4 regions of the Streptomyces sp. WAC03905 genome follow, and region 4 is predicted to be linked to each of the others. Evidence: riboswitches for the same ligand, from Rfam matches in the RefSeq annotation. Region 4 holds a riboswitch; each other region holds the start of a gene.

Region 1 (5,122 bases), 1.8 Mb from region 4:
CCTCGATGCGGAGCACCATGGGGTGGCTGAGGGCGTTGAGTGCCTTGGGGCGGTTGAGGGTGATGTAGGCGGCGTGGTCCTCGGTGCGGGTGAGGACGTGGTCGTGATCGGTCGGTGTGTGGTTGGTCATCGCAGGGTCTCCGTGAGTCCGCGCGCGACGATGACGCGCATGACCTCGTTGGTGCCTTCCAGGATCTGGTGGACGCGCAGGTCGCGGACGATCTTCTCGATGCCGTACTCGCTGAGGTAGCCGTAGCCGCCGTGCAGCTGGAGGGCCGCGTCGGCGACCGTGTACCCGGTGTCGGTGGCGAACCGCTTGGCCATCGCGCACAGTCGCGGGGCCAGCGCATCGCCCGTGTCGAGGGCCTCGGCGGCCTGCCGGACCAGGGCGCGGGCGGCGGCCAGCTCGGTGGCCATGTCGGCCAGCCGGAACTGGAGCGCCTGGCGGTCCAGGAGCCGACTGCCGAAGGCCTCGCGGTCCGCCAGGTAGGACAGCGACCGGTCCAGGGCGCTCTGGCCGCCGCCGAGCGAGCAGGCGGCGATGCCGAGTCGGCCGCCGTTGAGGCCGCTCATGGCGATGCGGAAGCCGTCGCCCTCCGAGCCCAGCCGCCGGTCGGCGGGGAGGCGGACGCCGTCGAGGACGACCTGGCGGGTCGGCTGGGCGTTCCAGCCCATCTTCCGTTCGTTCGGCCCGAACGAGACCCCCGGGTCCTCGCGTTCGACGACGAACGCGGAGATCCCGCCCGGGCCCGACTCGCCGGTCCTCGCCATGACCACGTACACGCCGGCCGATCCGGCACCGGAGATGAACTGCTTGACGCCGGTCAGGACGTAGTGGTCACCCTGCCGCTCCGCGCGGGTGCGCAGCGCGGCGGCGTCCGATCCCGCGCCCGGTTCGGTCAGGCAGTAGCTGCCCAGGGTCGCCGCGGAGCACAGGCCGGGCAGCCAGCGGGCGCGCTGGGCGTCGTCGCCGTAGCGGTCGATCATCCAGGCGACCATGTTGTGGATGGACAGGTAGCCGGCGATGGACGGGCAGCCGGTGGCGAGGGTTTCGAAGACGAGGACGCCGTCGCTGCGTGACAGGCCCGAGCCGCCGTGTTCCTCGCGGACGTACACACCGGCGAGACCGAGGGCGGCGGCCTGTCGGATGACGTCGACGGGGAAGTGCTTGTCCTGGTCCCATGCCAGGGCATGGGGGGCCAGTTGCTCCTGGGCGAAGTCGAGGGTGACCTCGGCCAGGGCGAGCTGGTCCTCGGTGAGGGCGGTGGTCACGGCGCTCACCCCATCGTCGGGATGGTGAAGCTCGCGCCTTCCTTGACCCCGGAGGGCCAGCGCGAGGTGACGGTCTTGGTGCGGGTGTAGAAGCGGATCGAGTCCGGGCCGTGCTGGTTCAGGTCGCCGAATCCGGAGCGCTTCCAGCCGCCGAAGGTGTGGTAGGCGACCGGTACCGGGATGGGGACGTTGACGCCGACCATGCCGGTGTTGACGCGGCGTGTGAACTCGCGGGCGGTGTCCCCGTCGCGGGTGAAGATCGCCACTCCGTTGCCGTACGGGTGCTCGCTCGGCAGGCGCAGGGCCTCCTCGAAGTCGGCGGCTCGGACGACCGACAGGACGGGGCCGAAGATCTCCTCGCGGTAGACGCGCATCTGCGGGGTGACCCGGTCGAAGAGGGAGGCGCCGGCGAAGTAGCCGTTCTCGTGGCCTTCCAGAGTGAACCCGCGGCCGTCGACGACGAGTTCGGCTCCCTCGTTGACGCCGATGTCGACGTAGCGGCGGACCCGGTCGAGGGCGTCCCGGCTGACCAGCGGCCCGAAGTCGGCCTCCGGGTCGTCGGACCGGCCGATCTTCAGGGTGGCGATGCGGTCCTTGAGGGCGGCGACCAGCCGGTCGGCCGTCTCCTCGCCGACGGGTACGGCGACGGAGATGGCCATGCAGCGCTCGCCCGCCGAGCCGTAGCCGGCGCCGATGAGGGCGTCGACGGCCTGGTCGAGGTCCGCGTCCGGCATCACGATCATGTGGTTCTTGGCGCCGCCGAAGCACTGGGCGCGCTTGCCGTGGGACGCGGCGGTGGCGTAGATGTGCGCGGCGATCGGGGTCGAGCCGACGAAGCCGAGGGCCTGGACGCGCGGGTCTTCGAGGAGGGTGTCGACGGACTCCTTGCCGCCGTTGACCACGTTGAGCACGCCCGGCGGCAGTCCCGCCTCCAGGAACAGCTCCGCGAGCCGCAGCGGTACCGACGGATCGCGCTCGGACGGCTTGAGGATGAACGCGTTCCCGCAGGCCAGCGCGGGCGCGGCCTGCCACAGCGGGATCATCGCGGGGAAGTTGAACGGCGTGATGCCGGCGACCACGCCGAGCGGGCTGCGCAGGGAGTGCACGTCGATGCCGGTTCCGGCGTTGTCGGTGAACTCCCCCTTGAGGAGGTGCGGGATCCCGGCGGCGAACTCGACCACCTCCAGGCCGCGTTGCAGGTCGCCGTGGGCGTCGGCCACGGTCTTGCCGTGCTCGGAAGACAGAAGCCTGGCCAGGCTCTCGCGTTCGCCTTCGACGAGCTGGAGGAAGCGCAGCAGCACGCGGGCGCGTCGCTGAGGGTTCCACTGCCCCCAATCGACCTGCGCCTCCTCGGCGTTGGCGATGGCGGCCTCGGTGTCGGCGCGCCCGGCCAGGGGCACGCGCGCCTGGACGGCGCCGGTGTTGGGGTCGTACACGTCGGCGAAGAGTCCGGAGGTGCCGGTGGTGTGCTTTCCGCCGATGAAATGGGTGAGTTCACGGACCATGGGTGCCTGCTCTCGTCAGGTTGGATCCGGGGATGGCACGGCAGACCGGCGGACGACACCCTGATGGGGGTGTGCCGCTGCGGAAAGCCGTGGGAACTACGAGCGCACGGAAGTGGTGTGCGTGCGCTCCGCCGGATCACCAGGGTCGTGGGTACAAACCGGTGCCATGCGTGTCTGCTCCATCCTCGTGGACAAACGCGGGAACAATCCGCGGCCGGTATCCTGACTCCCGGATCCCCGCGCGCCGCCCGCCTTCCCGACAGACTTCGTCAGTGGCGTGTGGATGGCAGCACACTCCCCGGTCACAGTGGCGGGACCGTGCCGGATTCACACCGGCTTCCCTGCACCGCGGACCTTGTGCCAGGAACATATAGTTGGACGTCCTAGTAAGTCCAGACTCACCGCTCGGGCGGGCCTAGAGTCGCCGTATGCGCATCGTCTCCCTGCTCCCGGCGGCCACCGACATCGTGGCGGACCTCGGACTCGTCTCCGACCTGGTCGGACGCACCCACGAATGCGACTGGCCGCCCGCAGCGGTCGCCTCCGTACCCGTCGTGACCCGGGCCGAATTCGACGCGGACGTGCTCACCAGCCGGGAGATCTCCACCGCGGTGGGCGGCGCGGCACACAGTGGATCCTCGCTCTACACCCTGGACACGGAGGCGCTCGCCGCCCTCGCACCGGACGTCCTGCTCACCCAGGACCTCTGCCAGGTCTGCGCGGTGTCCTACGAGGCGGTCTCCCACGCGGTGCGCGTCATGGACGCCGGCCCCCGGGTGCTGAGCCTGGAGCCGCGGACGTTGGACGACGTACTGGACTGCCTGGTCACGGTGGGCGAGCTGCTGGGGGTGGGGGAGGCTGCCGAGCGGCGACGCACGGAGTTGCGTGGCCGCCTGGCCGAGGTCCGGCGCCGCACGGCGGGGCGAGCGCGGCCCCGGGTCGTCGCCATCGAGTGGCTCGACCCGCTCTGGCCCGCCGGCCACTGGGTACCGGAGCAGATCGCCGCGGCCGGCGGCGAAGCGCTCCTGGCCGAGCCCGGTGAGCACACCAAGCCGATGACGTGGGAGGCGGTACGCGAGGCCCGCCCGGACGTGATCCTCGTGCTCCCGTGCGGTTTCCCGCCCGAGCGGACCATGACGGAGCTCGACCTGCTCACCGCCCAGCCGGGCTGGCACGAACTGCCCGCCGTGGCGGCCGGCGAGGTGTGGGTCCTGGACGGACCTGCGTACTTCAACCGGCCGGGCCCCCGCGTGGTCCGCGGCGCCGAGGTGCTCGCCCACGTGCTCCACGGCGTACGGGCGGGGGACCCGGTGACCGAGGCGGAGGCTCGGCGGCTGCGGTGAGCCGGATCCTCAGCCCCGGTCCCGGGCGACGGGGTAGGGGATGAACGTGCTGCTGTTCTCGTCAACGGTGAGTGTCCGGCCGAGGGGCGGGACGGCGCGCTGGGGGCAGTCGAGGCGTTCGCAGAGCCGGCATCCCATGCCGATGGGGGTGGCGGCGGAGGCGTTGTCCAGGTCGAGGCCGTCGGAGTAGACGAGCCGGGACGCATGCCGGATCTCGCAGCCAAGCCCGATGGCGAAGGTCTTGCCGGGCTCGCCCCAGCCGCCGCGGTGCCGGGTGACGGCCCGGGCGGTCCACAGGTAACGCTGGCCGTCGGGCATGGCGGCGACCTGGACGTGGATCCGGCTGGGCGCGGCGAAGGCCTCGTACACGTTCCACAGCGGACAGGTGCCGCCCGCGCGGGAGAAGTGGAACCCGGTCGCCGACTGCCTCTTGGACATGTTCCCGGCCCGGTCGACCCGCACGAAGGAGAACGGCACCCCGCGCAGCCTGGGACGTTGCAGGGTGCTCAGGCGGTGGCAGACGGTCTCGTAGCCGAGGCCGAAGTGGTCGGTGAGGCGTTCGATGTCGTAGCGGAACTCTTCGGCGGCCGTGTGGAAGGCGCGGTACGGGAGGATCAGTGCGGCGGCGAAGTAGTTGGCGATGCCGATGCGGGCCAGGCTGTGGGCGGGGGAGCCCGGATCGAAGTCCTCGGCGGCCAGCCGGTCCAGCTCGTCCCCGTGTTCCAGGAGCGCCAGCTGGGTGGCTATGCGGAACGCCTGCTGGCCGGGGCGGAGCCGACCGGACAGGTGCAGGACCCGCGTTCCGGCATCGAAGTGGTGCAGGCGGTCGGAGTCCGAGGTGAGCCGGATCCCGTGGTGGTCGGCCAGGCGCTTCGACAGCAGCCGGACGACCTCTCCCGGGCGGATGCCCATCTCCCGGGCGAGGCCCTCGGCGGCGACGTCGGTGTCGTGGAGGTAGTTCTGGCGGCGGTAGAAGAACTCGCGGATCTCCTCGTGCGGTGA
Region 2 (5,122 bases), 1.8 Mb from region 4:
ACATAGCAGCGACGGCGAGACGGAAGCCCGGTGTGAATCCGGCATGGTCGCGCCACTGTGTGCTGCGACGACACTCCCCATCCGGGGTGGCGGCCGCGGCAAGTCAGACTCGTCAGCCGCCCCGTCCAGTCCACCGACGGCCTCGCCACCGGTGTCCTGGTCTGCGGCGTCGCCCTGGGCGGCATCGCCTCCCTCGCGTTCTCCTTCGTCCTGGGCCGCGTCGGCGGCTTCAGCCCGCGGGCCACGGCCGCGCTCACGGCAGCCGGCGCCTTCACCACGGTCTACTTCGTGCCGTTCCTGAAGTACCCGGCCAACCCGCCGGCCGTCGGGAATCCCGACACCATCGGGCAGCGCACCACGCTGTTCTTCCTGATAATCCTGCTCAGCGTCCTGCCCGGCGTCGGCGCGCTCATCGCGGGCCGCCGGCTGGCCCCGCGGCTGGGCAACTGGAACGCGACGCTGACGGCGGGCGCCGCTTTCGTCGCCGCCGCGGCGCTGGCCTGACAGGTACTCCCGGACAACACGGACGCCGTCAAGCCCGAGTTCCCCCCGGCCCTGCTGTGGGAGTTCCGGGTCGCATCGGTGACCGTCCAGGTCGTGATGTGGGTCGTGTTCGCCGTCGTCTTCGGCGTCCTCGCCCAGCGGCTCCTGGCCCACCGCGCTGACCGCGCCGGTAGGGAAGCTACGGCCCCGCAGCCGGTCTCGCCCTCGGCTGATCCTCGCACCGAAGCCACCTTCAGAGCCCTGGCGCCCCGGACAACCGGGACGCCAGGGCTCTGTTCGTGCAGGTCAGGCGTGGTCGCGGGCAAGGCCGGCGCGGACCTCACGGGCAGCGACCACCAGGTTCTCCAGGGACGCACGGGTCTCGGGCCAGCCACGGGTCTTCAGCCCGCAGTCGGGGTTGACCCACAGCCGCTCGGCCGGAATGGCCTCCAGGCCCGTCCGCAGCAGAGCGGCCGCTTCCTCAGAACTGGGGACGCGCGGGGAGTGGATGTCCCACACGCCCGGCCCGGCCTCGCGGGGGTAGCCGTGGGCGGCCAGTTCCCGAGCGACCTGCATGTGCGAGCGGGCGGCCTCCAGGCTGATGACGTCCGCGTCGAGGTCGTCGATGGCCTGCACGATGTCGCCGAACTCGGCGTAGCACATGTGGGTGTGGATCTGGGTATCCGGCCGGACCCCGGAGGTCGTCAGGCGGAACGCCTCGGTGGCCCAGGCCAGGTAGTCGGCGTGGCCGGCGGCGCGCAGCGGCAGGGTCTCACGGAGAGCCGGCTCGTCGACCTGGATCACCGACGTCCCGGCCGCCTCCAGGTCGTTCACCTCGTCCCGCAGGGCGAGCGCGACCTGGCGGGCGGTGTCGCCCAGCGGCTGGTCGTCCCGCACGAAGGACCAGGCGAGCATGGTGACCGGCCCGGTCAGCATGCCCTTGACCGGCTTGGCCGTCAGGGACTGCGCGTACGAGGTCCAGCGGACGGTCATCGGATCGGGCCGGGAGACGTCCCCGGCCAGCACCGGCGGGCGGACGTAGCGGGTGCCGTAGGACTGGACCCAACCGTGCTGCGTGGCGAGGTAGCCGGTCAGCTGCTCCGCGAAGTACTGGACCATGTCGTTGCGTTCGGGCTCGCCGTGCACCAGGACGTCCAGACCGGTCTTCTCCTGGAAGGAGATCACCTCCTCGATCTCGCCCTTGATGCGGGCCTCGTACCCGGCCGGGTCGATCCGTCCGGCCCGCAGGTCGGCACGGGCCGCGCGCAGTTCGTCGGTCTGCGGGAACGAACCGATCGTGGTGGTCGGCAGCAGGGGCAGACCCAGATGGGCCCGCTGGGCGGCGGCGCGCTCGCCGTAGGGCTGGGCGCGGCGGCCGTCGGCGTCGGTGACGGCCGCGGTACGGGCGCGGACGGCCGGGTCGTGCGTGATGGGGGAGGCTGTCCGGGAGGCGAGGGCGGCCCGGTTGGCGGAGAGCTCACCGGCCACCGCCGCGGTGCCGGACCTGAGGCCCTTCGCGAGGGTCGCGATCTCGGCGGCCTTCTGCCGGGCGAAGGCGAGCCAGCGCACGATCTGCGGGTCGACGTCCCGTTCCGCGGCGGCGTCGAGCGGGACGTGCAGCAGGGAGCACGAGGCTGCCACGTCCACCCTGTCGGCCAGGCCGAGCAGGGTCCCGAGGGTGGTCAGGGACCTCTCCAGGTCGTTGACCCAGATGTTGCGGCCGTCCACGACCCCGGCGACCAGGCGCTTGCCGGGCAGTCCGCCCACGGCCGCGAGGTCGTCGAGCTGAGCGGCGGCCGGGCCGGTGAAGTCGAGGGCGAGGCCTTCGACGGGCGCCTTCGCCAGGACGGGCAGGGCCTCCCCGAGCCGGTCGAAGTAGGAGGCGACGAGCAGCTTGGGCCGGTCGGTGAGTGCGCCCAGGTCACGGTAGGCGCGGGCGGCCGCGTTGAGATCGGCCGGGGTGCGGTCCTGCACCAGGGCGGGCTCGTCCAGCTGCACCCACTCGGCGCCGGCGGCACGCAGGGCTGCCAGGACCTGGGCATATACGGGCAGGAGCCGGTCGAGCAGGGTCAACGGCTGGAAGTCCGCCGCCACGCCGGGTGCAGGCTTGGCCAGCAGCAGGTAGGTGACAGGACCGACCAGGACGGGACGGGCGGTGTGACCGAGGGCGAGGGCCTCTCCGAGCTCGGCGACCTGCTTCGCGGGGTCGGCGGTGAAGACGGTGTCCGGCCCCAGCTCGGGGACCAGGTAGTGGTAGTTGGTGTCGAACCACTTGGTCATCTCCAGCGGCGGCACGTCCTGTGTGCCCCGGGCCATCGCGAAGTAGCCGTCCAGTGGGTCGGCGGCGACCGCGGCCCGGTGGCGTGCGGGGACCGCGCCGACCATGACGGTGGTGTCCAGGACGTGGTCGTAGTACGAGAAGTCCCCGGTGGGTACTTCGGTGAGGCCGGCCGCGGCGAGTTGCTGCCAGGCGGTACGGCGCAGGCCGGCAGCGGTGGCGTGGAGGGCGTCGGCGGTGACGCGGCCCTTCCAGTAGCCCTCGATCGCCTTCTTCAGTTCACGGTTCCCGCCCTGACGGGGGTAGCCGTGGACGGTGGCACCTGCTGCCGCTGCTGCAGACTGGGTGGTCACGGAGATCTCCTTCGCGAGATGAATCCCTGAGATCCCGATGGGACACGTCAGGCACGAAGGGGTACCGGAAGCGGACGGCCCCGACCCCTACGGCCGGCCGTTCTCGCTCTGTACGCCGACCCGCCCACGAGGTCACCGGGATGTCCGCACACGGAATCGTCCGCGTGCGGGCAACGGGCAGGTCTTCGGACTCGCGGGCACGCAGGCCACTGGGCCGGCACCTACTGGCCGTCGCTTCCCAGGACCTCACGGTCCCAGTGCGTATGACGGCGGTCGTTCCCGCTCACCGCTGCGGGGCAGTCCCGGATTCCCACCGGGTTCCCTCTTACGACGCATCCCGCCTGGCGGACGGGGCGAACCAGCTGCCCGGCCAGCCTAGGCCGTGCGCCCGCTGGGCGACGACCGCCGTCCATTATTCGGACGAGCGAACGAGACACAGCCGCCCGGAGCGCAGCTGGTCACCGAGCAGAGATCGCACATGTTTTCGGCATATTCAAACAGGCGATAACCCTCTCAATGTTGCACGTGTGCCAGCAGGGGGCGAGATGAAGTACGACCTGTCCGACCGCCTCGTCATCGGGATCGCCTCGAGCGCCCTCTTCGACCTCACCGACTGCGACACGGTCTTCCGGGAACAGGGCGAGGACGCGTACCGGTCCTACCAAGAAGACCATGTGGACGACATCCTGACCAAGGGAGTGGCCTTCCCCTTCGTCCGGCGCCTGCTGTCGCTCAACGACCTCGCGGATCCCTCCGATCCACTGGTCGAGGTCATCATCCTGTCGCGCAACGACCCGGATACCGGACTCCGCGTCATGCGCTCCATCGCGGCGCACGGCCTGCACATCAGTCGGGCCGTCTTCCAGCAGGGCCGGCCGTCACACCGCTTCATGCCCGCCTTGAACATGTCCTTGTTCCTCTCGGCCAACGGATCCGATGTTCGGGAAGCGGTGACCGACGGAATGCCGGCGGGACACGTACTCGCGACGGAGCGGGTCGATGACGAAGCCGACCAGGAACTCCGCATCGCCTTCGACTTCGACGGCGTACTGGCCGGGGATTCCTCCGAGCAGGTCTTCCGCACGGTCGGCATCGAGGGGTTCCGCGCGTACGAGGTCCTCAATGTGACCACCCCTCACGACCCCGGACCCTTGAAAGAATTCCTTGCCGGCATCAACCGCATCCAGCGTCGCGAAGAGGAGGAGCGCCACAAGGATCCCGCCTACCAGCCCCGTCTCCGGGTGTCCCTGGTCACCGCCCGGGACGCCCCCGCACACGAACGTGCCGTGCGGAGCCTGAAGCAGTGGGGCCTGCGCGTCAACGACGCCTTCTTCCTCGGCGGCATCGACAAGGCCGCCGTGATGAGCGCCCTCGACCCGCACATCTTCTTCGACGACCAGGTCTCCCACCTGAACGGCACGGCACCGGCCACCCCGAGCGTCCACGTGCCGTTCGGAGTCGTCAACGCTCATCCGTCGGGGCCGGCATGAAACGCGGGCTGTTGCAGCCGGCTGCTGACGGCGGGTCGAGCCAGCTCAGGCAAAGCCTGCCTCGCGTCCGGGCGGCGTGGCTGTCAGTGGTTCCTGTCACGATCGGAGTTCGGACCATCGCATTGCACCGGGGGAATGGGCCGGATCAGAGCAGCGACCCTGCGTGGTCGCGTGAAGAGCGGAGGCCAGCATGCCCAACCGGTACGTAGGGCTCGCAGGCTTCGGCCAGCCACTGGATCTCACGAAGCATGACCTCGGAGTGGCCGGCGGGGCCGTCCTGCTCGAACAACTCCTCAGCGACCGACGGTTGCCCGTGCCTCTTCGCGGGCTCTCGTGCGCGGAGGTGTGCGAGGAGCGGGGCTTCATCGAGCCGATGTCGGTGTACCGGCGGCTTGGCAAGGTCGTCGCCGCCCACATGCGCAGCGCCGCCGAAGACCGGCACCACGGTGGCGGGGAGCAATCCGCGTGAGATTCAGGCCCGAAATGCGGCGGCCCGCCGGGCTGGCGTGCTGGCCTCA
Region 3 (5,122 bases), 1.8 Mb from region 4:
TGCGCCTGGGCATGGTCACCGGGCGGGCCGACCGGGTGGTCGGCCTGCACTTCTTCAACCCCGTGCCCGTGCTGCCGCTGGTGGAGGTGGTCTCGTCGCTGCACACCTCCCGGGAGACCGTGGAGACGGTTGAGGCCTTCGCCCGGGAGGCCCTGGGCAAGACGACGATCCGCTCCCAGGACCGGGCCGGATTCGTCGTCAACGCCCTTCTCGTCCCGTACCTGCTGTCGGCGATCCGGATGGCCGAGTCCGGCTTCGCCACCCCGGCCGACGTCGACGCCGGCATGGAGCTCGGCTGCGCACACCCCATGGGCCCGCTGAAGCTGGCCGATCTCATCGGCCTCGACACGGTCGCCGCCATCGCGGAGTCGCTCTACGACGAGTTCAAGGAACCCCTTTACGCCCCGCCGCCGCAGCTGATGCGGATGGTGCAGGCAGGGCTGCTGGGCCGCAAGACAGGCCGGGGGTTCCACACCTACGACCGGGACTGCTGAGGGACCCGGTGCTGCCGCCGGGCTGAGGGGCCCGGCAGCGTGTGGAGGAAGGGGTGCGGCGGAGTGGTGTCCGCCGCACCCCTTCGCCCGCGCGGTCATCGGCCCTCGTGGCTAGCCAAACAGCTCCGGACCTCGGACCGCCCGGACCGTCCTGGGCCCGGTGAGCGGTTCAGTACCCCTTCTGCAAAAGGTACTTGGCCGCGAACGGCGCGCACCGTACGATGCCACTGCCCGGCTGCGGCCGGGCCACAACCGAATGGCTGTGCGATCGGGGGAAGCCGGTGGGAATCCGGCGCTGACCTGCAACCGTGTGTGGCGCGCTGACCTGCGCCGCGAGTCGGGATGCCCGCCGCGCGGCAGCATCCGCTTCCACTGTCACGGTCTGCAGAGCGAAGCCCGGTACCGCCGGAACACCACGTCAGCGCGCTCGTACGCCTGCCGCGGGTGGGACGTCCCGGTCGCGGGAGCCGCATCGGCCGACCGGACCGGTCAGAAAGGCCACTCCATGCGCCTGAGCCCCGCCCGCCACGCCGTCGTCACCACGGCCGCCCTGGGACTCGTCCTCACCGGCCTCACCGCCGTCCCGGCCGTCGCCCACGCCAAGCCGGTCAACACCAACGCCCCGGTCAAGGTCAACCTCACCGTGCAGGGCCCCGACGGGCAGCTGTTCAAGGGGAAGATCACGACCAAGGGTCACGACGTGACCACCGCCACCGGCGGCACCCACAAGTGCGACGGCACCAACGGCGGCGCCAACCCGAGCAAGGTCCCCACCCCGACCGCCGCCCTGGACGACGCCGCCCGCCTTAACTACTTCGCCTGGGACGGCACCTGGTACGCCTCGTTCGACGACTTCTCCGTCGACACCATCAAGGGTGTCAGCGGGGGCGGCTCGGCCTACTGGAACATATCCGTCAACGGCACGCCCACCCCGGTCGGCGGCTGCCAGTTCAAGCTGAACGCGGGCGACCAGGTGTCGTTCGTCTGGACCTCCTTCTGATCCGAGCAGGTGCCGCACCACGGGCGGGGGAGCAGGACGCGTACCCCCGCCCGTCGCACGTCTCAGGCGCCCCAGCGCAGCGCGATGGTGTCGCCCACGTTGATCACCTTGTTGCGGGCGGCTCCGGCGAAGGCGGAGCCGTCCACGCTCACCTTCCAGGTGTTGGAGCCGCTGTTGGCCTTGCCGTTGACGGCAGTGATGGTGCCGGTGCCGGAGGACGGCGTCACGCTGGTGACACAGCCGGCCGGGGTGGCCGCCGTGGTCGCCGCGTTCAGGACGTCGCCGAGGGTGGTGGTCGTGCCGGTCGGGGTGAAGGAGACCGAGCAGACCTTCAGGCCGCCGGCGCCGTCGTCCACGGTGAGCGCCAGCTTGGTGGCGGTCCCCGAGGTGAACGTCGACTGGGCCACCCACTGTGGGGCGCCCGGGGTGACCGGGACGGGCGGGGTGGAGGTGAAGCCGCCGCCGGCGACCGCGCGCAACGAGTCGATCGAGGCGTAGGCGGTGGGGCTGGTGTCGGCCGGCTTGTACTTGAAGCCGCCGCCGGGGTTGTACTGGTTGGCGATGAGGAAGTCGATCGGGGTCTTGCCGGCGGTGGTGAGGAAATCCCCGGTCTGGGGGTTGATGCCGCAGGCGTTGAGCCCGGCGACGGCCCAGCCGTTGGAGCTGGTGTTGACGCCGTACATCGAGTTGAAGGCGCCCGAGGTGGTGACGAGCTTGCTCTTGAGGAAGTTCTTCGCCTGGACGACGTCGGTGTCGGTGCCCGGGACGCCCGAGGCGCACAGGGCGGCCATGGCGGCGCCGGTCATGTCGATGTCGCCGGCGGTGGCCAGAGCGGTCGGGTTGCCCTCGGCCTTGCTGTACTGCCAGCCGCCGTCGTTGTGCTGGTTCGCGCGGATGCGTGCGACGAGGGAGTTGGTGAGGGCCTGCGGTATGCGGGCGCTGCCCGTCTGGGTCTTGGCGCCGCCGAGGGCGAGGGCGGCGAAGACGGTGCCGTTGAAGTTGGCGGAGGGGCCGAAGTAGCCGGGCTCGGGGGTCTGCCAGTAGGAGTAGATGTTCGCGATCAGGTTGCGGGAGGCGGAGACCCGGGCCGGGTCGATACCGGCCGCGTACGCGTTCAGGGTGCCGCGCTCATAGTCGGTGACGACCGGGGAGGCCGAGGGCCAGCCGGACGTGGACAGCAGGTTCCGGTAGACGGTCCGGGCGTTCTTCGTGGTGTCCCCGCCCGGCGCGACGTCGACGACCGCGGTACCCGCGGCGGCGAAGGCGCTGAAGGCCCACTCGTTGGACAATCCAGAGCCGGCGTAGGAACCATCGGCGGCCTGAAGGGACTTGAGGTACGCCACACCGTTCGTCTTCGACGTGGCGATCTGGGCGGGCGTCGACGTGGCCGCGGCGGGCACCACGGCGAGGGCGAACGCGCCGACTGCGGCAGGGACCGCAATCGCGAGGCGGCGGGGGGTGAGGGAACGGTTCATGACCTGCTCCTGAGATCGGCGAACGCCGGCCGACCTCGCCCGGGGACCGTGCGCGGACCGCGGCACGACCTGGGGAAGGGGCCGCCGTCCGGGACGCGTGGTACGGCTTCCTGATGCTTCGTCACCGCACGGGCATTCGGGCTCGGCACGGCGTCCGCCGTGCCACACCGCTGCGCGTCAGCCCCGGATTCTCACCGAGTTCCCCCATGTGGCGCCCAGGACGCTACCCCAGTGATCAAGGGTCCGCCAGCATGGCGCCAAGTGCCCTGCCCCGGCAGCCGGATGAGACGCATCCCACCTTGACGGTGCACTCGGGGCCGTGTTCCATGGCGGCTGACAAGTACTCAGCCCCAGGGGAAGCCGGTCGAATTCCGGCGCTGACCCGCAACCGTAGGCCCGGCGATCGTCCCGGGCGAGCCGGATTGCCTGTGGCCGTGTCATGAACGAAGAGCGCCGTCGCGGACTACGGCGTGGTCGTCAACGCCCCTGCGGACATCGCGCACGGGGCGTCTCGCCACGTACCCCGTCCGTCCGGCCTGGACGAGGGGGCTGCGGGTGGACACCGAACAGTGGGCAGGCCAGCACACGAGCGCCAGACATCGGCTGCTGTCCATCACGGCGGCGATGCTGCTCGTCTGCGGTGTGACCGTCGCCTTCCTCGCGCCGTCCACGACGGCGACGGCCGACCCGGTCAAGGACTGCACGGCCACGGTCGGCGCGGTCGTGGCCGTCGACTTCGGCCCGTTCGGCGGCAAGGTCGAACGCGGCTGCGACACGACCCCGACCACCGGCTACGACCTGCTCCACGAAGCCGGATTCACCACCACCGGCACCGTCCACGACGGCCCCGCCTTCATCTGCCGGATCGGCTACGGCTCCTTCAACTCCGGTACGCAGTACCCGACGCCGGACAAGGAGCCCTGCCAGCTCACCCCGCAGGCCTCTGCCTACTGGTCCTACTGGACGGCCTCGCCCGGGCAGGCGAACTGGACGTACAGCCCGCTCGGCGCGATGGCCCGTACCCCCAAGCCGGGTGACGTGGACGCGTGGGTCTTCGGCGGCACGGACGTCGGCGGCAGCACCGGCAAGCCCACCTTCTCCCCGGACGACGTCCGCGCCGGCGGCGGGGCCTCGCCCAAGCCCACCGACACGAGCGGGCCCGTCGTCCCGCCCGGCGCGGTCGACCTCCCCGCGGCCACCCGCTGGCTCACCGCACAGCTCAAGGACGGCGAACGCGTCGTTGACGAGGGCTCCGAAACCCCCAACTACACCCTGACCGCCGAGACCGCCCTCGCCCTGGCCGCCGCCGACCCGAAGAGCCCGGCGGCCGCGAAGGTAGCCGCCTTCCTGGCCCGGCCCGAGCACACCGAGGCGTACGCCTACCCGTCCGGCAAGGACCGGGCGCCGGAAGCGGCGGCCGCGGCCCGGCTCGCCCTCGTGGCCGAGGCGACGGGCGGCAACCCCCGCGCCGTCGGCGGCCACGACCTGCTCGGCGACCTCGTGAAGGACGTATGCACCAGCGGATCGGACGCCCCCACGCCCGTACCCGGCTGCACCGTCAGGGGTGACTTTCCCACCACCTCCGGCCAGGCCGAGGGGCAGGCCCTGGCCGTGATCGCCCTGCTCGGGGGCGGCGTCCGCCCGCCCGCCGACGCAGTGGCCCGCCTGACCGACATGCAGTGCCAGGACGGTGGCTTCACCAGCATGCTGATCCGCCGCGGCGACGGCTGCGACAGCGAGCCCGGAGCCACCGGCCTCGCCGCCCTCGCCCTCCAACGGGCCGGCGGCCACGAGGCGGAGGTGGCCAAGGCCCGCGACTTCCTGAAGAAGGCCCAGCTCGCGGACGGTGGCCTGCCCGCCGCCGCGTACGGCACGGTGGGCAGCGCGTACGCCACCGGCTTCGCAGCCCAGGCCCTGCGCCACCTGGGCGAGACAGACCGGGCGGACGCGGCCGTCTCCTGGCTGTCCAAGCAGCAACTGCCCAGCGGCGCTTTCGCCTTCGAGGCCGGCGGCACCGACCCGCTGCTGTTCGCCACCGTCCCCGCCGTCATCGCCGGGGCCAAGAGCGACCTGGTCACCCTGACCACCAAGAAGCCCGAGCCCTCGCCCTCCCCGACCGGTCCCACCACCGGGCCGACGCCCCGTCCCGAGGG
Region 4 (5,122 bases):
GGTGGCCAGGCCGTGCAGCAGACCGCGCGAGCGGAACCAGTACACGTACGCGAAGGCGCCGTAGAAGAACAGGCCCTCGATGCACGCCGCGAAGCAGATCAGGTTCAGCAGGAAGCGGCGGCGGTCGGCCTGCGTCTCCAGCCGCTCGATCTTCTCGACCGAGTCCATCCACTTGAAGCAGAACTGCGCCTTCTCGCGGATCGACGGGATCTCCTCGACCGCGTCGAAGGCGGCCGCACGGTCGTCCGGGTCGGGCAGGTAGGTGTCGAGCAGCGTCAGGTAGAACTGGACGTGCACGGCCTCCTCGAACAGCTGGCGCGACAGGTACAGGCGCGCCTCCGGGGAGTTGATGTGCTTGTAGAGGGTCAGCACCAGGTTGTTCGAGACGATCGAGTCGCCCGTCGCGAAGAACGCGACCAGACGGCCGATCATGTGCTGCTCGGCGGGCGTCAGCTTCGCGAGGTCCGCGACGTCCGAGTGGAGGTCGACCTCCTCGACGGTCCAGGTGTTCTTGATCGCGTCCCGGTAGCGCTCGTAGAAGTCCGGGTAGCGCATCGGACGGAGCGTCAGCTCGAAGCCCGGGTCCAGGAGGTTCTTCTTGTCGGTGGAGCTCATTACTGGCACGCCTCGCAGGACTCGGGGTTCTCAAGGGAGCAGGCCAGCGCCTCGGCGTCGACGGCCTGCGGGAGGGCCACCGGAGCGGCGGTGGCGGCCTGCGCGGCGCGGGCGATCTTCGTCGCGGGGCGCGAGCGCAGGTAGTACGTGGTCTTCAGGCCCTGCTTCCAGGCGTACGCGTACATCGAGCTGAGCTTGCCGATGGTGGGCGTCTCCAGGAACAGGTTCAGCGACTGCGACTGGTCGAGGAACGGCGTACGGGCCGCCGCCATGTCGATCAGGCCGCGCTGCGGGATCTCCCACGCCGTGCGGTACAGCTCGCGCACCTCGGCCGGGATCCAGCCGAAGCCCTGCACCGAGCCCGAGGAGTCGCGCAGCGCCTCACGGGTCTGGGCGTCCCACACGCCGAGCGCCTTCAGCTCCTCCACCAGGTAGCCGTTCACCTGGAGGAACTCGCCCGAGAGGGTCTCGCGCTTGAAGAGGTTGGAGACCTGCGGCTCGATGCACTCGTAGACGCCGGCGATCGAGGCGATCGTGGCCGTCGGGGCGATCGCCAGCAGCAGGGAGTTGCGCATGCCGGTCTCGGCGACGCGGGCGCGCAGCGCGTCCCAGCGCTCCGGCCAGTTCAGCTCGACGCCGTAGTGGTCCGGGTGCAGGACACCGCGCGCGGTGCGGGTCTGCTCCCAGGCGGGCAGCGGGCCGCTGCGCTCGGCGAGGTCGCAGGAGGCCTCGTACGCGGCCAGCATGATGCGCTCGGAGAGCTTGGTGGACAGCGCCTTCGCCTCGGGGGAGTCGAAGGGCAGCTTGAGCTTGAAGAAGACGTCCTGGAGGCCCATCGCGCCCAGGCCCACCGGACGCCAGCGGGCGTTGGAGCGGCCGGCCTGCTCGGTCGGGTAGAAGTTGATGTCCACCACGCGGTCGAGGAAGGTGACGGCCGTGCGGACGGTCTCGTCGAGGCGCTCCCAGTCGATCTCGCCCGTGTCCGTGAGCACGAAGGCGCCCAGGTTGACCGAGCCGAGGTTGCAGACGGCCGTCTCGCCGTCGTCGGTGACCTCGATGATCTCGGTGCACAGGTTCGAGGAGTGGACGACGGTGCCCGGCTCGGCGGTCTGGTTCGCCGTCCGGTTGGAGGCGTCCTTGAAGGTCATCCAGCCCTGGCCGGTCTGCGCGAGGGTGCGCATCATCCGGCCGTACAGGTCGCGGGCGGGCATGGTCTTGCGGGCCAGGCCGTCCGCCTCGGCCTTGCGGTAGGCGGCGTCGAACGCGTCGCCCCACAGGTCGACCAGCTCGGGCACGTCGGCCGGGGAGAACAGCGACCACTCGGCGTCGGCGTTCACGCGGCGCATGAACTCGTCGGGGACCCAGTGGGCGAGGTTGAGGTTGTGGGTGCGGCGCTGGTCCTCACCGGTGTTGTCGCGGAGCTCCAGGAACTCCTCGATGTCCGCGTGCCAGGTCTCCAGGTACACCGCGGCGGCGCCCTTGCGGCGGCCGCCCTGGTTGACCGCGGCGACGGAGGCGTCGAGGGTCTTCAGGAACGGCACGATGCCGTTGGAGTGGCCGTTGGTGCCGCGGATCAGGGAACCGCGGGCGCGGATGCGGGAGTACGACAGGCCGATGCCGCCCGCGTGCTTGGACAGGCGCGCGACCTGGTGGTAGCGGTCGTAGATCGAGTCCAGCTCGTCCAGCGGGGAGTCCAGCAGGTAGCAGGAGGACATCTGCGGGTGCCGGGTGCCGGAGTTGAAGAGCGTCGGGGAGGAGGGCAGGTAGTCGAGGCGGCTCATCAGCCGGTAGAGCGAGGCGACTTCCTCGACGGCCTGGACGCTCTCGTCCGCGGCGAGACCGCAGGCCACGCGCAGCATGAAGAACTGCGGGGTCTCGATGACCTGACGGGTGATGGGGTGGCGCAGCAGGTAGCGGCTGTGCAGGGTGCGCAGGCCGAAGAAGCCGAAGCGGTCGTCGGCGCCCTCGGCGAGGGTGTGCTCGACCAGCGCGTCCAGGCGGCTCGCGTGCGCGCGTACGAACGCGGCGGTGCGGTCGGCGATCAGGCCCTCGCGGTGGCCGACCTCGACGGAGGCGGAGAAGGAGGTGGAGCCCTGGCTCGCGGCCTCGTCGCGCACGGCCAGCGTCAGCAGGCGGGCGGCGAGCTTCGAGTACGCGGGGTCCTCGGAGATCAGCCCGGCGGCGGACTCGGTGGCCAGCCCCCGCAGTTCGGCCTCGTCGGCGGCGGAACTGCGGCCGCGGAGCGCGGCGGCGGCGACGCGGCCGGGGTCGGTGTCGGGGAGGTCCGCCGTCAGTTCGGTGAGGGTACGCAGCAGCGTGGCCCCCGGGCCCTCGGTGTTGTCGCCAGAAACGGACTCGGCGCGCGGTGCGGAAGGCGCGATGGTCACGGCGGAAGCTCTCCCTCGCTCGGCCCGGGCAACGGCGGGCGGGCGCGGGCGCATGCGGGCGTGGCAGAACGGGCACACCGCACGGCGTCCACCGGCCCAACCGCGAGGCCCGGACGTGTCGGCACCCGGTTCGGTCGATCCGGGCGCGCTGACGGCAGGTCATCGGACTTGGTGTCCGGTTGTCGGACACTTCATACCGTTGCGGGACAGTTCCGGATTCCCACCGGATTCCCCTGCGGCGACAGCAGGCATGAGCATACATGTGGGGGCGCCCTTGTGCGGCACCCCCAACATGTAGTGTCGGCGTGGCTACAGCTTGAGTCGGTACGTCAGGAGTTTCAGGCCCTCGATGGGCGCCCAGTCCCGCTCCGGCGTGCGCTCGAAGCCCAGCCGCACGTAGATCCGGTGGGCCCCGGCCATGCTGCGCTGGGTGGACAGGACGACGCCCGTGACGCCCTCGATCGCCCGCGCCCGCTCGATGCAGGCCCGCACCAGGGCCTCGCCGGCGCCCTGGCCCCGGGCCGCGTGGGCGACCGCCAGCATCCGGAACTCCGCCTCGTCCGGACCGGCGATGTCGGCGAGCGGGCTGCCGGGTGCGGCGAAGGTCACCCCGCCCAGGACCCGCCCGTCGCGCTCGGCGACGAGCACCTCGGCCCGTGCGGCACGGCCGGCCACGTCGCGCAGCACGTGCAGATAGGCGTCGTCCTCGTTGAAGTCCAGGTGCCCGTCGGCGAGGTAGGCCTGCGCCGTGATCCCGCCCAGCGTCTCGTAGTCGGCGGGCACCGCCGTTCTGATCACCATGTCCATGCGGTCGAGTGTGCAGGACGTCCCCGGCGGGGGACGCGCGCAGGCCCCGCCGCGGGGTGCGGCGGGGCCTGTCGGTCGGTGGGGCTCAGCAGCAGCGGAAGCCCTCGCGGGGGTCCGCCTCGCGGGCGTCGGTGCGGGCGCGCTCGAAGGCGCGGCGGGTGAGGACCTCCGCGTCCGGGTCGTGGGAGCGGGCGTGGGCCACGTAGCGGTCGTAGGCGGCCTCCCCCGAGAACTCCCGTACGTAGTACCTCGCCCGGGCCAGGGCGGCGCGTACGCCGCTCACCCCACCGGCTCCTTGACCTGCCCGCCGCCCGGGTCGCGATCCGCCGCCGCGGCGGCGGCGAGCTCCGCCCGCTCCTCGGGGGTGGCGATCAGACCGGCCGGGGCCACGATCTTCGACTCGGTCCACGGGACCTCGGACAGCGTCGCCGAACCGGGGTCGCGGACGGCCTTGAGGCAGGTCCGCAGCGCGTCGGCGAGGACCACGATGATCAGGACCGCGAAGAGGGCGCACAGGACGCCGTCGACCGTGGCGTTGGTGACGACGGTGTGCATGTCGTCCATGTTCTTGGCCGGGGCGAGGACCTTGTCGGCGTCGATGCCGGCCTGGTACTTGTCGCGCTGGGCGAAGAAGCCGACCTTCACGTCGTCGGAGAAGACCTTCTGGTAGCTCGCGGTGAGGGTCACGGTGGCGTCCCAGACCAGCGGCACGCCCGTCACCCACGCCCACTTGAGCCGGCCGGACTTCACCAGCAGCGTGGTGCAGACGGCCAGGGCGACCGCGGCGAGCAGCTGGTTGGCGATGCCGAAGAGCGGGAAGAGCTGGTTGATGCCGCCCAGCGGGTCCTTGATGCCGACCCACAGGAAGTAGCCCCACGCGCCGACGACGATCGCGCTCGCGAACCACACGCCGGGCTTCCAGCTGACGTCCTTGAAGGACTTGTGGACGTTTCCGAGGGTGTCCTGCAGCATGAACCGGCCCACGCGGGTGCCCGCGTCGAGCGTGGTCAGGATGAAGAGCGCCTCGAACATGATCGCGAAGTGGTACCAGAAGGCCTTCATCCCGGCTCCGCCCAGGACGGCGGAGAAGATCTCCGACATTCCGAGTGCGAAGGTCGGGGCGCCGCCGGTGCGGGACAGCAGGCTGGCTTCCTCGACGTCCTTGGCGGCCTGGGTGAGCGCCTCGGGGGAGATGGCGAAGCCGAAGTTCGACACGGCCTGGGAGGCGGACTCGACCGTGGTACCGATGACCCCCGGCGGGGAGTTGACCGCGAAGAAGAGGCCGGGCTCGATGATGCAGGCCGCGATGATCG

What was found. A riboswitch is a leader RNA that binds a small molecule or an ion and turns the genes downstream of it on or off. The one in region 4 is predicted to bind cobalamin.
Region 1: another riboswitch for cobalamin. It lies ahead of AC2RP6_RS07870 (CoA-acylating methylmalonate-semialdehyde dehydrogenase); the one in region 4 lies ahead of AC2RP6_RS15110 (ribonucleoside-diphosphate reductase subunit alpha).
Region 2: another riboswitch for cobalamin. It lies ahead of metE (5-methyltetrahydropteroyltriglutamate--homocysteine S-methyltransferase); the one in region 4 lies ahead of AC2RP6_RS15110 (ribonucleoside-diphosphate reductase subunit alpha).
Region 3: another riboswitch for cobalamin. It lies ahead of AC2RP6_RS07835 (prenyltransferase/squalene oxidase repeat-containing protein); the one in region 4 lies ahead of AC2RP6_RS15110 (ribonucleoside-diphosphate reductase subunit alpha).

Annotation. Positions count from the first base shown of each region.
Region 1 covers NZ_JBXYDZ010000003.1:1,083,242-1,088,363, reverse strand. The annotation lists gene AC2RP6_RS07880 (enoyl-CoA hydratase/isomerase family protein) at 1-130, opposite strand, end outside; gene AC2RP6_RS07875 (acyl-CoA dehydrogenase family protein) at 127-1,281, opposite strand; gene AC2RP6_RS07870 (CoA-acylating methylmalonate-semialdehyde dehydrogenase) at 1,278-2,777, opposite strand; cobalamin riboswitch at 2,973-3,143, opposite strand; gene AC2RP6_RS07865 (cobalamin-binding protein) at 3,206-4,120, shown strand; gene AC2RP6_RS07860 (short-chain fatty acyl-CoA regulator family protein) at 4,130-5,122, opposite strand, start outside.
Region 2 covers NZ_JBXYDZ010000003.1:1,091,170-1,096,291, forward strand. The annotation lists partial or broken gene AC2RP6_RS07895 (CbtA family protein) at 58-669, shown strand; gene metE (5-methyltetrahydropteroyltriglutamate--homocysteine S-methyltransferase) at 790-3,114, opposite strand; cobalamin riboswitch at 3,274-3,492, opposite strand; gene AC2RP6_RS07905 (5'-nucleotidase) at 3,660-4,604, shown strand; gene AC2RP6_RS07910 (hypothetical protein) at 4,795-5,073, shown strand.
Region 3 covers NZ_JBXYDZ010000003.1:1,073,956-1,079,077, reverse strand. The annotation lists gene AC2RP6_RS07845 (3-hydroxybutyryl-CoA dehydrogenase) at 1-494, shown strand, start outside; cobalamin riboswitch at 721-862, shown strand; gene AC2RP6_RS07840 (DUF4430 domain-containing protein) at 1,000-1,494, shown strand; gene AC2RP6_RS07835 (prenyltransferase/squalene oxidase repeat-containing protein) at 1,557-2,969, opposite strand; cobalamin riboswitch at 3,079-3,217, opposite strand; cobalamin riboswitch at 3,265-3,396, shown strand; gene AC2RP6_RS07830 (prenyltransferase/squalene oxidase repeat-containing protein) at 3,525-5,122, shown strand, end outside.
Region 4 covers NZ_JBXYDZ010000003.1:2,849,626-2,854,747, reverse strand. The annotation lists gene AC2RP6_RS15115 (ribonucleotide-diphosphate reductase subunit beta) at 1-615, opposite strand, end outside; gene AC2RP6_RS15110 (ribonucleoside-diphosphate reductase subunit alpha) at 615-3,002, opposite strand; cobalamin riboswitch at 3,139-3,260, opposite strand; gene AC2RP6_RS15105 (GNAT family N-acetyltransferase) at 3,312-3,809, opposite strand; gene AC2RP6_RS15100 (CstA-like transporter-associated (seleno)protein) at 3,895-4,092, opposite strand; gene AC2RP6_RS15095 (carbon starvation CstA family protein) at 4,089-5,122, opposite strand, start outside.